4 regions of the Pseudomonas sp. Z2-11 genome follow, and region 1 is predicted to be linked to each of the others. Evidence: predicted binding sites of a transcription regulator. Region 1 holds the regulator's gene; each other region holds the start of a gene.
The links. Region 1 encodes FliA, which starts transcription of late flagellar genes. Its sites were predicted from a motif close to CTAAAGTTTNNNNNNNNNNNGCCGNTAA; they were not measured.

Region 1 (3,191 bases):
GGGCTGGCCGGTTGCATCCTGACCAAGCTGGACGAAACGGCAAGCCTGGGCGAGGTGTTGAGCCTGGCGATCGGTCATGAACTACCGGTGGCCTACCTGACCGACGGGCCGCGGATCCCGGATGATTTGCATCTGCCGCGCCGTCATCAACTGGTCAGTCGTGCCGTGAGTGTGCAAATGCAGGAAGAACCCAGCGACGAAGCCATGGCTGACATGTTCGCTGACATCTACCACAGCCCGACCAAGCAGGTCGGCTGAGGTAATCATGAATATTTTTTGTACCTACATCGATGGTCTGCCATGCATTGTTCCGTATGCGAACGCGCAGCCAGTAATGTGGCCTCCGTCTAAGTAAGACAAGGTAAAGAACGAACATGGGCAGCATGCATCCCGTACAGGTGATCGCGGTGACCGGCGGCAAAGGTGGCGTCGGGAAGACTAACGTGTCAGTGAACTTGTCCCTGGCTCTGGCAGAGCTTGGCCGACGGGTCATGCTGCTGGACGCCGACCTGGGCCTGGCGAACGTCGACGTGCTGCTGGGGCTCACCCCCAAGCGCACGCTGGCGGACGTGATCGAGGGCCGCTGCGAACTGCGCGACGTGCTCCTGCAGGGACCTGGCGGGATTCGCATCGTGCCGGCCGCCTCCGGTACCCAGAGCATGGTTCACCTGACCCCGGCGCAGCACGCCGGCCTGATCCAGGCTTTCAGCGACATCGGCGACAACCTCGATGTGCTGGTGATCGACACGGCCGCCGGTATCGGTGACTCGGTGGTCAGTTTTGTCCGCGCCGCCCAGGAGGTCCTGCTGGTGGTCTGCGACGAACCGACCTCCATCACCGATGCCTACGCCCTGATCAAACTGCTCAACCGCGACTATGGCATGAACCGCTTCCGCGTCCTGGCCAACATGGCCCAGAGTCCGCAGGAAGGACGCAACCTGTTCGCCAAGTTGACGAAGGTCACGGATCGCTTCCTGGACGTCGCCCTACAATATGTCGGCGCAGTGCCTTACGACGAAAGCGTACGCAAGGCTGTCCAGAAGCAACGTGCCGTCTATGAAGCTTTTCCACGTTCCAAATGCGCGCTGGCGTTCAAGGCTATCGCCCAGAAGGTCGATACCTGGCCGCTGCCGGCCAACCCTCGCGGGCATCTGGAATTTTTCGTCGAGCGTCTCGTGCAACAAACGGCAGGGCCCGTGTTATGACAGCCAGCGGTTACAACCATCTCTACAAAAAATCGGCACGGGACGCCCAGTACGAACTGATCGAGCGTTATGCGCCGTTGGTCAAGCGCATCGCCTATCACTTGCTGGCACGCTTGCCGGCCAGTGTTCAGGTCGAAGACTTGATCCAGGCGGGTATGATCGGCCTGCTCGAAGTGTCGAACAAATACGACGCGAGCAAGGGCGCCAGTTTCGAGACGTATGCCGGTATCCGGATTCGCGGAGCGATGCTCGATGAAGTCCGCAAGGGCGACTGGGCGCCGCGTTCGGTGCACCGCAATACCCGTATGGTCAGTGACGCGATCCGTGCGATTGAAGCTAAAACCGGGCGTGACGCTAAAGATCACGAAGTTGCGGCCGAACTCCAGTTGAGTCTCGATGATTATTACGGGATTTTGAACGATACCTTGGGCAGCCGCCTGTTCAGTTTCGACGACCTTTTGCAGGACGGCGAGCACGAAGGGCTGCACGAGGACAATGCGAGTGCTCACATGGAGCCGTCGCGTGACCTGGAAGACGAACGTTTCCAGAGCGCGCTGGCGGATGCGATTGCCAATTTGCCGGAGCGTGAGCGACTGGTCTTGGCGCTGTACTACGACGAAGAGCTGAACCTCAAGGAAATCGGTGAGGTCCTGGGGGTCAGCGAATCGCGGGTCAGCCAGTTACACAGCCAGTGCGCGGCCCGCTTGCGGGGGCGTTTGGGGGAGTGGCGAGCGCGCTGACAGGCAGTGTGGGGACGCTGCGAGCGGGGCTGGCATGGCATGTGCCGGGCCAGTCTCCATCCGTGGGACTCCATACAGTTGTCGAGTGTTGTGCCGGATTGATTGAAATGGCGCGTCCAGGTGCTGGGCGCGTTTAAGACTGCTTGGAGGTCGAATTGGACAAGAACATGAAAATCCTCATCGTTGATGACTTCTCAACGATGCGGCGGATCATAAAAAACCTGTTGCGTGACCTCGGGTTCACCAACACGGTCGAGGCTGACGATGGCACCACTGCCATTCCAGTCCTCAACAGCGGGAGCATCGACTTTCTGGTGACTGACTGGAACATGCCCGGCATGACCGGTATCGACTTGCTGCGCCACGTGCGCGCCGATGAAAAACTCAAGCACCTGCCGGTGCTGATGGTCACCGCCGAAGCCAAGCGCGAGCAGATCATCGAAGCGGCCCAGGCCGGTGTAAACGGCTATGTGGTCAAACCCTTCACGGCCCAGGCGTTGAAAGAGAAGATCGAAAAAATCTTCGAACGCATCGGTTAACGGCGCCACGGGGGAGCTATGGACAACGAATCTTCAATGGGCGATTTCGAATCGACCCTGAAAAAACATGCCCGCGAACTGGTCGACAGCCTTGAAAAGGGCCGCTTCGGTGACGCGGTTCAAATGATTCATGAGCTCAACCAGACCCGTGACCGCGGTCTGTACCAGGAAGTCGGCAAGCTCACCCGTGAACTGCACAGCGCGATTGTCAATTTCCAGATCGATCCGAACATGCCACAGGCCGAGGAAGTCTCGCAGATCACCGACGCCACCGAGCGCCTGGGGTATGTGGTCAAGCTGACCGAAGCCGCGGCCAACCGCACCATGGACCTGGTGGAAAGCGCTACTCCGCTGGTCAACGGCCTGAGCGAGGAAGCCCAGGCGTTGAGTACCGATTGGGGGCGCTTCATGCGTCGCGAAGTCGGTGCCGAGGAGTTTCGCGAGCTGGCCCGTCGGGTCGACGGTTTCCTGACGCGCAGCAGCAGCGAAAACCGCGCCGTGGCGAGCAATCTCAATGACATCCTGCTGGCCCAGGACTACCAGGACCTGACTGGCCAGGTGATCAAGCGCGTGACCCAGTTGGTCACCGAAGTGGAAAGCAATTTGCTCAAACTGGTGCTCATGGCTAGCCAGGTCGATCGCTTTGCCGGCATCGAACACGACCGTGAGGCGATGCTTGCTGAAAAAGATCCACAAAAACATCTCTC
Region 2 (3,191 bases), 1.5 Mb from region 1:
TCCCGGCGCTCAAGCCGACCTTGGCTTCCTTCAGGAAAAACGCTTGCGGATCGTCCAGCCCCAGCCCGGAGCAATCCAGCCACGCCAGGTAGGTCCCCTGGGGCACGGTCATGGTCACGCCTGGCAGGCGGTTCTTCACCGCGTCGACCAGGTAGTCCCGGTTGGCTTGCAGGTAGGCCTTCAATGCCTCCAGCCACGGACCCGCTTCGCTGTAGGCGGCACGAGTCGCCTCCAGGCCCAGGGCATTAACGCTGTCGACCATGCCCGCCCTGGCGCTGTTGACCCGCTCGCGCAGCCTGGCGTTCTGGATGATCGCAAAGGAGGTTTTCAGCCCCGCGATGTTGTAGGCCTTGCTGGCCGACATCAGCGTGATGGTGCGCTCGGCAATCTCCGCGCCGAGGCTGGCGGTGGGGATGTGCACGCGGCCATCGAAGCACAGTTCGGCATGGATCTCGTCGGAAATGATCCAGGCGTCCTGCTCGATACAAATGTCCGCTACGGCCTTGAGTTCGTCGCGTCCGAACACTTTGCCCAGCGGGTTGTGTGGATTGCTCAGCAGCAACGCGCCGCCGCCCTGCAAGGCGTCGCGCAATGCGCCCAGGGGCGTGTGGAACTCTCCGTCGAGCGGGGTGAAGGGCAGCTCCACCTTGTTCAGGTTCCAATGGCCCGGCGCATGACGCAGCGGTGGGTAGTTGGGCACCTGCACCACAACGTTCTGCTGCGGCTCGACCAACGCATGCAAAGCCATGTTGAAACCTGGCTCGACCCCCGGCAGGAACAGGATCTGCTGGGGCTCGACGCGCCAGCCATACTTGCTCCAGAGATCGGCGACGATGGCGGCGCGCAGGCTGTCCTGGGCCACGCTGTAGCCCAGCATCGGATGCTCCAGGCGCTTGTGCAGCGCATCGATCACCATCGGCGGGGCGGCAAAATCCATGTCGGCCACCCACATCGGCAATACCTCGGCCGGGTAACGGCTCCATTTGGTGCTGCCGGTGCCTTGGCGTTCGAACACCTGGTCGAAATCGAAAGTCATGGTGGTTCCATCAGTCAGGGATACAGAATCGGGCCATCATAAAGCAAAGAGGCTGGACAAAAAGATTGGTAGCTAATTGCCATTAATTTGTTGCAATGCGCTACAGTTTCGTCCCGAGACGTCGATACGCCGCCGACGGACGCCCCGTTCATGACAAGGACAGCCCGATGAAATCGCCCCTGCGCTTTAATGATCACTACCGCAAAGCCGATCGCATCATGCTCGGGCTGCTCTGGCTCACGCTCTTGTATTCGCTGGGCCTGGCATTTCTTCATTCGACCTTCAGCCAGGCGCTGCTGATCGGCGCACCCACGTGCCTGCTGGCTACGCTGCTCTACCGGGGCATCGGCGGCACCCGTGCGATGCGCTGCATCATCGCCATGGCGCTGATGGTCATGGCCGCGCTGCACATCAACCAGACCCGAGGCGTGATCGAGTTCCACTTCGGCATCTTCGTGCTGCTGGCGGTGTTGACGTTCTATCGCGACTGGCTGCCGATCGTCGTGGCCGCCGGTACCATCGCCGTTCACCACGTCGGGTTTCATTGGCTCCAGCATCAGGGCTACCCGGTGTTCGTGATGGATGCCCACGGCGGGTGGACGATGATTTTTGTGCATGCCTTTTATGTCGTCGTCGAAAGCGTGATTTTGATCTACCTGGCGAACCAGAGCCTGGCCGATGCAACGGACAACCAGGACGTGCTCGACAAGGTGCTGGCCGCCGCCGCGCAGTTGAGTCGTGACACCGACACACAACGCAGCCAGGGCGTGAAAGTCTCATCCGGCGAGCGTTTCGACCATTTCCTCCTGCAAGTGACCAACCTGGTGGACGGTGTGGTGCGCGACACCCGTGACCTGTCGGATCTTGGCCAGGACCTGTCCCAGGTCGGCCGGACCCTGGAAAACGGTGCCCGGCACCAGTTGGACGAAGTGGCACAGATGAGCGGCGCAATCGGCCAGTTGATGCAGGCCATGGAGAGTATTACCGGCCACGTCGGCCAGACGCTGCAGCGCGCCGGGCAGGCCAACGAGCAAGTCAACCGGGGGCGCACCACGGTTGACCAGACCCGGGAAGAAATTCTCGAGCTGGCGGGGCGGATCAACCTGACCAATGAAACCGTGCAACTGCTGGCCGAGCAGGCGCAGCAGATCGGCCAGGTGCTGGACGTGATCAACAGCATCGCCGAACAGACCAACCTGCTGGCCCTCAATGCGGCCATCGAGGCGGCCCGGGCCGGCGAGCAGGGGCGTGGGTTCGCCGTGGTGGCCGACGAGGTCCGGACGCTGTCCCAACGGACCTCGACTTCCACCACGGAAATCCAGCAGATCATCGCCAAGCTGCAACAGGGCAGCCGTCAGGCTGCGATCGCCATGCAAGACAGCCGTGAAGGGGTCGAGCGTTGCGTGTCCGCCAGCCAGCAGGCCTCGCAACTGTTGCATGCCGTCGTCGAAGACATCGCGGTGATCAACCATTTCAACGACCTGATCGCCAGCACGACCCAGCAACAGTCCGCGGCGTCGATGGGCATCAACGAGCGGCTGCAAACCGTACAGGCCGTGGCCGAGCGCAACGCCGACAACATTGGCGTGCTGACCCGCAGCAGCCAATGCCTGCCGCCTTTGGCGGAGCGGCTGGCGGCGCTGGGGCAAGCGTTTCATGGGACAGACCGGCAGCTTGAGCGAAAATAGCGTCGATACAAATGTATCGCTGTGTATCCAGCCCCGCTGTCGATACGAACTGATTCCTTCAAGCCCGTTGCTGACACACCCGGGATACCTCGCCGGCGTCTAATGAGCCCATCGAGACAGCACATGCCGTCTCAGGACCTCACTCAAACGCCGGAGATCACCATGAACCTGAAGAACCTCAGCCTCGCTTCACTGTTTGCCGTCCTCAGCCTCGGCGCCCTGACCGCCAACGCCCAGGACAGCGTCAAGCCACACACCTACATGTACGGCGATCACCTGGACATCGCCAAGGTGCTGTCGGTCAAGCAAGGGTCGGGCTCGGGCTGCGGCGTCGTTGAATCGCGGATGACCTATCTGGACTCCACCGGGACGATCCGGGCGCTGGACTACAGCGCTCTGGCCCAGGGGTGCGACCAGGATAATTGATCGCCGATGACCGCTAACCGTGGCGAGGGAGCTTGCTCCCG
Region 3 (3,191 bases), 2.0 Mb from region 1:
GACAAGGCATCGCAATCCTTCAGCGTTTCGTTGAGGTTGGCGACGCTCTGCTGGTTCAGCAGGTTGATGTGGCTGACGTCCATGTTGAGGGTTTCCACCACGGCGGTCTGTTCTTCGGTCGCGGCGGCCACCGACTGGTTCATGCCGTCGATCTCACCGATACGCTGGGTCACGCTGACCAGGCGCAGGCCGGCCTGGTTGGCCACTTCCACGCTTTCTTCGCTGGAGGCCTGGCTGGCGTTCATGGTGGTTACCGCCTCACGAGAACCGACCTGCAACGAAGTGATCATCTTGTGGATCTCTTCAGCCGACTCCTGCGTGCGGTGCGCCAGGTTGCGCACCTCATCGGCCACCACCGCAAAGCCACGCCCGGCTTCACCGGCACGGGCCGCTTCGATGGCGGCGTTCAACGCCAGCAGGTTGGTTTGCTGAGAGATGCCCTTGATCACATCGAGGATGTGCCCGATGTTGTCGGTGCTGGCGTTCAGGGTTTCGATCTGGGTGCACGACAGGCTGATCTTCTGCGACAGCGCGGTCATCGCCTGGATGGTTTTTTCCACCACCTGGCGCCCGTCGTCGGCCTGCTCGCTGGCGCCGCTGGCCTGTTGCGACGCATCGGCGGCATTGCGGGCGATTTCCTGGGTCGCGGCGCCCAGCTGGTTGATCGCGGCGGCCACGCTGTTGGTGCGGGCGCTCTGTTCATCCGAGCCGACAAGCGAGGCGTTGGACGACGTCATCACCCGCTGCGACAAATCGTGCACCTGCCGCGTGGCCGAAGACACTTCAGCAATCGATGCGTGGATGCGCTCCACGAACTGGTTGAACGAACCACCCAGCACAGCGAACTCATCCTTGCCCTGCACGACGAGACGGCGGGTCAGGTCGCCTTCGCCCTGGGCAATGTCCTGCATGGCGCGGCCCATGGTGGTCAACGGACGCATCAAGACCTGGATCAGCAGGCTCAGCAGCAACGCAATCGCCGCCACCGCGACGAACATCGCAATCAACGCAGACGTACGGAAATGGCTCAGCGGCGCGTAGGCCTTGGCTTTGTCGATCGATAGGCCGATATACCACTCGGCGTTCGGCAAGCCCGCCACCGGAGTAAACGAAAGGATGCGGTCTTCCCCGTTCAGCTCGACTTCCTGGATACCTTTGCCGATGCGCACCGGCGTGCCTGGGTAGATGTCCTTGAGGTTTTTCATCACATGGTCTTTGTCCGGGCTGACGATCACCTGACCGTCGCCGCTGACCAGGAACGCATGGCCGATGCCGCCGAAATCCACCGAGTTGATGATTTTCACCAGGGTTTCCAGGCTCAGGTCGCCACCCACCACACCGAGCAGTTCGCCGTCGTGCTTGACCGGCAGGGCAATGGTTACCACCAGCCCGCCGACGGCTGCCATGTAGGGCGGGGTCAACATGGTTTTATCCGCGGCGACCGCCTGCTTGTACCAAGGGCGCTGACGCGGGTCGTAGCCGTCGGGCATCTTGGCGTCAGGCCGCTGAGTGAAAACGCCGGTGTTCTGGCCGACATAGGTGAACTGGAAATTCGAGGTCAATGCCGGCTGGTCGACGAGCCCCGGCAAATCGGCACCAGCGCCCTGGTGTGCGATGTTCTGCGCCAGGTTCTCCAACACCAGCACACGGCCGCTCATCCAGTTCTGGACGCTGCTGGCTGTCAGGTCGCCGGATTGCTCGATGGACGACTCCAGGCTTCGACCGATGGTGTTGCGCTGCAGGTAATCGTTGTAGAGCGTGAACAGGGCAAAAGCCAGGACCACCACACCAGAGGCGGCCAGGAGGATTTTGTGACTGAACTTGAGATTCATGGGTGGGCTTCTTATGCAGGAAGTGGAGTGCAACTGCCATGTAACCGGTGGGCGCGATATTGGATCCGCTCCATTTTGGTGCACCTATATCACTCTGTCGGCCAATGCCTACAAAAAATTAGGCCGTTGTTCGATTGTCCGACGGAACGGCTGGATCGGCGTGCCGTGACGGCCGCAGGCGAATGAATGGTGGTTGCAAAATTGACCCGCGCTGATGACAATGCGACCTATTATCATTTGTGACCCCAGGCCGTCGCGTTCATGTCATCCCCCCAGTTTGCAGTACAGGCGCTCTACAGCAGCCATCACGGCTGGCTCCACACATGGCTGCGCAACCGATTGGGCAATGCCGCCGATGCGGCGGACCTGGCCCAGGACACCTTCGTGCGCCTGCTGCAACGCACCGAACGCCTGGAACTCAAGGCGCCACGCGCCTTTTTGCGCACCATCGCCCAGGGCTTGGTGATTGACCATTGGCGCCGAGCGGAAATCGAACGCGCCTACCTTGAGACCATCGCGCACCTGCCGGAAGCGCAAACGCCCGGCGCCGAAGCCCAGGCATTGATCCTGGAGCTGCTGGAGGCCATCGCCCGGATGCTCGAAGGCCTCAAGCCCAAAGTGCGCAAGGCGTTCCTGCTGGCCCAGTGCGAAGGCCTGACCTACAAGCAGATCGCCGAACAGATGGGCATTTCCCTGCGCTCGGTGGAACGCTACGTTGCCGACGCGTTGTACCACTGCTATGTGCTGCGCTATGAAGATTGAACCGATGGACCAGCCTTCGGGCCGGGGCCCATCACAGCAGGTGGTCAAGCAAGCGATCCATTGGTTGCTGCGCCTGCGCAACCATGCCGCCAACCCGGCCCTGCGCCAACAGTGCGAGGCCTGGCGCATCGCTCACCATGACCACGAACTGGCTTGGCAACGGGTGCAATCGCTGCACAGCGAACTGACTTCCAGCCTGCGGGCGGTACCTGGCGCCCGGACTGCCCTCGAAACCCTGGAGACCAGCGCCCAGCGCCTCGGCCGGCGCCAGGCCCTGAAGCTGTTGTCAGGCGTGGCGGTGATGGGCTGCGCCGCCTGGCTGGGCAAGGACCTGGGCTGGCAGCCGTGGAGCGCCGATTTTGCGACCGCCACCGGCGAACGACGTGGCTTCCAACTGCCAGACGGCACGCGACTGGAGCTCAATACCAACAGCGCGGCCGACCTCGACTTCACGGCTTCACAACGCCTGATCACGTTGACGCGCGGCGAAATCATGCTCACCTGCGGCGGCGATCCCGGACGCCCATTATTGGTAAAAAGCCGACACGGCTTGTTCGAGGGGCTGGAGGGCCGCTTCGTCGTGCGCCAGGACAACGA
Region 4 (3,191 bases), 2.2 Mb from region 1:
TCATAGCCCTGCTGGCGGGCCTTGCTCAGCAGTTCTTCACGTACATCCACCTTCACCGTCGGCGTCCGGGACAGCAACCACATGTAGCGCCGGCTCGGGTCGCCGACGATGGCGGTCTTGTAGTCGTCGCTGACGTACAACACCCAATATTCCCCTTTTGCCACGCCCGGCAGGATCCGCGAGAACCAGGTATCGAATTCGACCCAGAGCTTGTCGGTTTTACCCGGCACTTGCGGGTAAGCCGTGCCCCTGGCCTCTTCCCATTTCCAGTCGGAAGTCAGGCAGCGGTTGAATACGTCCATGTTGCCGTCAGGCTTGAGGGTGTAATGCGCTTCGGATTGCGCGCAGTTGCGCTGGAAGTACATCGGCAGGCGGGCCAGTTCGTACCAGGTCCCTTGGTACCGCTTGAGATTGACGCTGTTGACTGTCTTGGGCGCCAACGGGTCTACGCCAGAAGAGGCACAGCCGGCCAATACCAGGCCAGCCAGAAGCACAAAAACTAACCGCATCATTATTTTTTTCTCCCGTGGGCGCTTGGCCCCGGTTTACTTCAGGTTACTTCAGGCCTTGGCCGGAAAACATCAACACTTTGTCACCGGCATACTGCACGCTGATAAAGCTTTTCTGGTCGCCCCAGGTGCAGCTGGACATGCCGAGCGCGCCCGAACAATCAGTCGGTTTCCCCAGTAACGTTTCGACTTCGGCCTTGGGCATGCCAGCCGACAGCTTCGAATAGTTTTCCTGGTTGACCTTGCTGCATGCGGTCAAGACGACGCACACAAACAGCAGGGCGATGGATCGCAGCGACATGAGTAACTCCTGGAGCGGAAGGGAGGTGGCAGGGTGCCAACCTGATCCTTAGAAGAGAAAACCCCTGTCTGGTTCCCTCGTGCCCCTGGTATTTATTGGCTGTGCAGCGGTGTTTCATCGGAAATCAACCGGTTTGTGACGCGGTCGTGCCTTTCGTCGGGAGCGCCCCCTCGACGCCTGATGGGACGGGCTTTTGCGCCGATAAAAAGTAACAGCGCAAAATCTTGCACTATGGCAAATTGGCAGCCCTTCCTGACCCGTCCCTACGCGGTAGCGTTCTTAATGACCAGAAACATGAAATTCAGCCACAAAATCCTGCTGGCTGCCGCCCTTGTGGTGGCCGTCGCATTCGCCTGTTTCATCCTGTTCAACGACTATCGTCAACGACAAAGTCTCAACACCAGCACCGAGACGTCCATGCAGGAACTCGGCAACCTGACCAGTCGCAATATCCAGACATGGGTCGAAGGCCGAATCCAATTGCTGCAATCGCTGGCCCAACAAATCGCCATCGACGGAAACAGTGCCGAAAGCCTGAAACGCGCCGTGGGCCTGCCGGCCTACACCGGTAATTTCCAGCTCAGCTATTTCGGCGGTACCGACGGTGTGATGTTCTCGATACCGGCCGGTAATCGTGCCGCCGACTACGACCCGCGTGCCCGTGGCTGGTACAAGGCCGCCAATAGCGCCCAGCAGACCATCGTCACCGAGCCCTACATCGCGGCCTCGTCGGGCAAGCTGGTGATCACCGTTGCCACGCCGGTACAGCGTCAGAACCAGATGATCGGCGTGGCTGGCGCGGACATCGACCTGTCGAGCGTCAGCGCCATCATCAACTCGCTGAACTTCGGCGGCCATGGCCATGCGTTCATCGTCAGCGCCGACGGCAAGATCCTGATCCACCCTGACAGCAAGCGTGTCCTCAAGACGCTTGCCGAGGCCTACCCCAACGGCGCACCGCAAATCGGCCCGGGCCTGAAGGAAGTCGAACTCGACGGCAAGACTCAATTCATCTCCTTTACCCAGGTCAACGGCGTGCCCGGAGCCAACTGGTACGTGGCGCTGGTACTCGATAAAGACACCGCCCTGGCGATGCTCAGCGAATTTCGCACCTCGGCGCTGATCGCCATGATCATCGCCGTGGTGTTCATCATCGCCCTTCTGGGCATGCTGATCCGGGTGCTGATGCAACCGCTGCTGACCATGGGCCGCGCCATGCACGATATCGCCGAAGGCGAAGGCGACCTGACTCGGCGCCTGACCATTCATGGCCAGGACGAATTCGGTGCGCTGGGTACCTCGTTCAACCGCTTCGTCGAGCGTATCCATACTTCGATCCGCGAAGTGGCTTCGGCGACCGGCCAGGTCAACGAAGTCGCCCTGCGGGTGGTAAGCGCGTCCAACTCGTCGATGTACAACTCCGACCAGCAGGCCTCGCGGACCAGCAGCGTGGCCGCGGCCATCAACCAGCTCGGCGCCGCCGCCCAGGAGATCGCCCAGAACGCCGCCCTCGCCTCGCAGCATTCCAGTGAAGCCCGTAACCTGGCCGAAGACGGCCAGCAAGTAGTGGATAAGACCATTACGGCGATGCAGCAGCTGTCGGCCAAGATCAGCGATTCGTGCGGCAACATCGAAACCCTGAACAGCAACACGGTGAACATCGGCCAGATCCTGGAAGTGATCACCAGCATTTCCCAGCAGACCAACCTGCTCGCCCTGAACGCCGCCATCGAAGCCGCCCGTGCCGGTGAAGCCGGTCGCGGTTTCGCGGTGGTTGCCGATGAAGTGCGCAACCTGGCCCACCGTACCCAGGATTCGGCGCAGCAAGTGCAGAAGATGATCGAAGAGTTGCAGGTCGGCGCGCGGGAAGCGGTGCTGACCATGACCGACAGCCAGCGTCAGAGCGAAAGCAGCGTTGGCATCGCCAACCAGGCGGGCGAACGCCTGGGCAGCGTGACCCAGCGCATCGGCGAAATCGACGGCATGAACCAGTCCGTGGCGACCGCCACCGAAGAACAGACCGCCGTGGTGGAATCGATCAACGTCGACATCAACGAGATCAACACGCTAAACCAGGAAGGCGTGGAAAACCTGCAAGCCACGTTGCGGGCCTGTTCCGACCTGGAGCAGCAGGCGGCGCGGTTGAAGCAATTGGTGGGTAGTTTCCGGATCTGATTTCTTGCGGGCCCCTTCGCGAGCAGGCTCGCTCCCACAGTTGACTGAGTTCTATCAGAGAAACGCGATCGACTGTGGGAGCGAGCCTGCTCGCGATGGCAATAGCGGCCACAACACAATTTAGAATCTGGATCCAGGCCTCTTCAGGAATTCCAGCTCCTCAGCCGTGGACTCACGCCCAAGCACCGCATTGCGATGAGGGAAGC

Region 2: the regulator FliA is predicted to act here: its motif matches at 1,137-1,164, upstream of M1E16_RS13020 (methyl-accepting chemotaxis protein).
Region 3: the regulator FliA is predicted to act here: its motif matches at 1,927-1,954, upstream of M1E16_RS00865 (methyl-accepting chemotaxis protein).
Region 4: the regulator FliA is predicted to act here: its motif matches at 988-1,015, upstream of M1E16_RS01710 (methyl-accepting chemotaxis protein).

The regions. Positions count from the first base shown of each region.
Region 1 is NZ_CP096395.1:4,433,739-4,436,929, reverse strand. It holds gene flhF (flagellar biosynthesis protein FlhF) at 1-258, shown strand, start outside; gene fleN (flagellar synthesis regulator FleN) at 375-1,205, shown strand; gene fliA (RNA polymerase sigma factor FliA) at 1,202-1,945, shown strand; gene M1E16_RS19605 (chemotaxis response regulator CheY) at 2,113-2,484, shown strand; gene M1E16_RS19600 (protein phosphatase CheZ) at 2,503-3,191, shown strand, end outside.
Region 2 is NZ_CP096395.1:2,927,085-2,930,275, forward strand. It holds gene M1E16_RS13015 (MalY/PatB family protein) at 1-1,036, opposite strand, end outside; gene M1E16_RS13020 (methyl-accepting chemotaxis protein) at 1,204-2,724, shown strand; gene M1E16_RS13025 (DUF2790 domain-containing protein) at 2,887-3,150, shown strand.
Region 3 is NZ_CP096395.1:191,688-194,878, reverse strand. It holds gene M1E16_RS00865 (methyl-accepting chemotaxis protein) at 1-1,832, opposite strand, end outside; gene M1E16_RS00860 (sigma-70 family RNA polymerase sigma factor) at 2,094-2,594, shown strand; gene M1E16_RS00855 (FecR domain-containing protein) at 2,599-3,191, shown strand, end outside.
Region 4 is NZ_CP096395.1:393,925-397,115, reverse strand. It holds gene M1E16_RS01720 (lipocalin family protein) at 1-512, opposite strand, end outside; gene M1E16_RS01715 (hypothetical protein) at 556-810, opposite strand; gene M1E16_RS01710 (methyl-accepting chemotaxis protein) at 1,093-2,985, shown strand; gene M1E16_RS01705 (DUF924 family protein) at 3,106-3,191, opposite strand, start outside.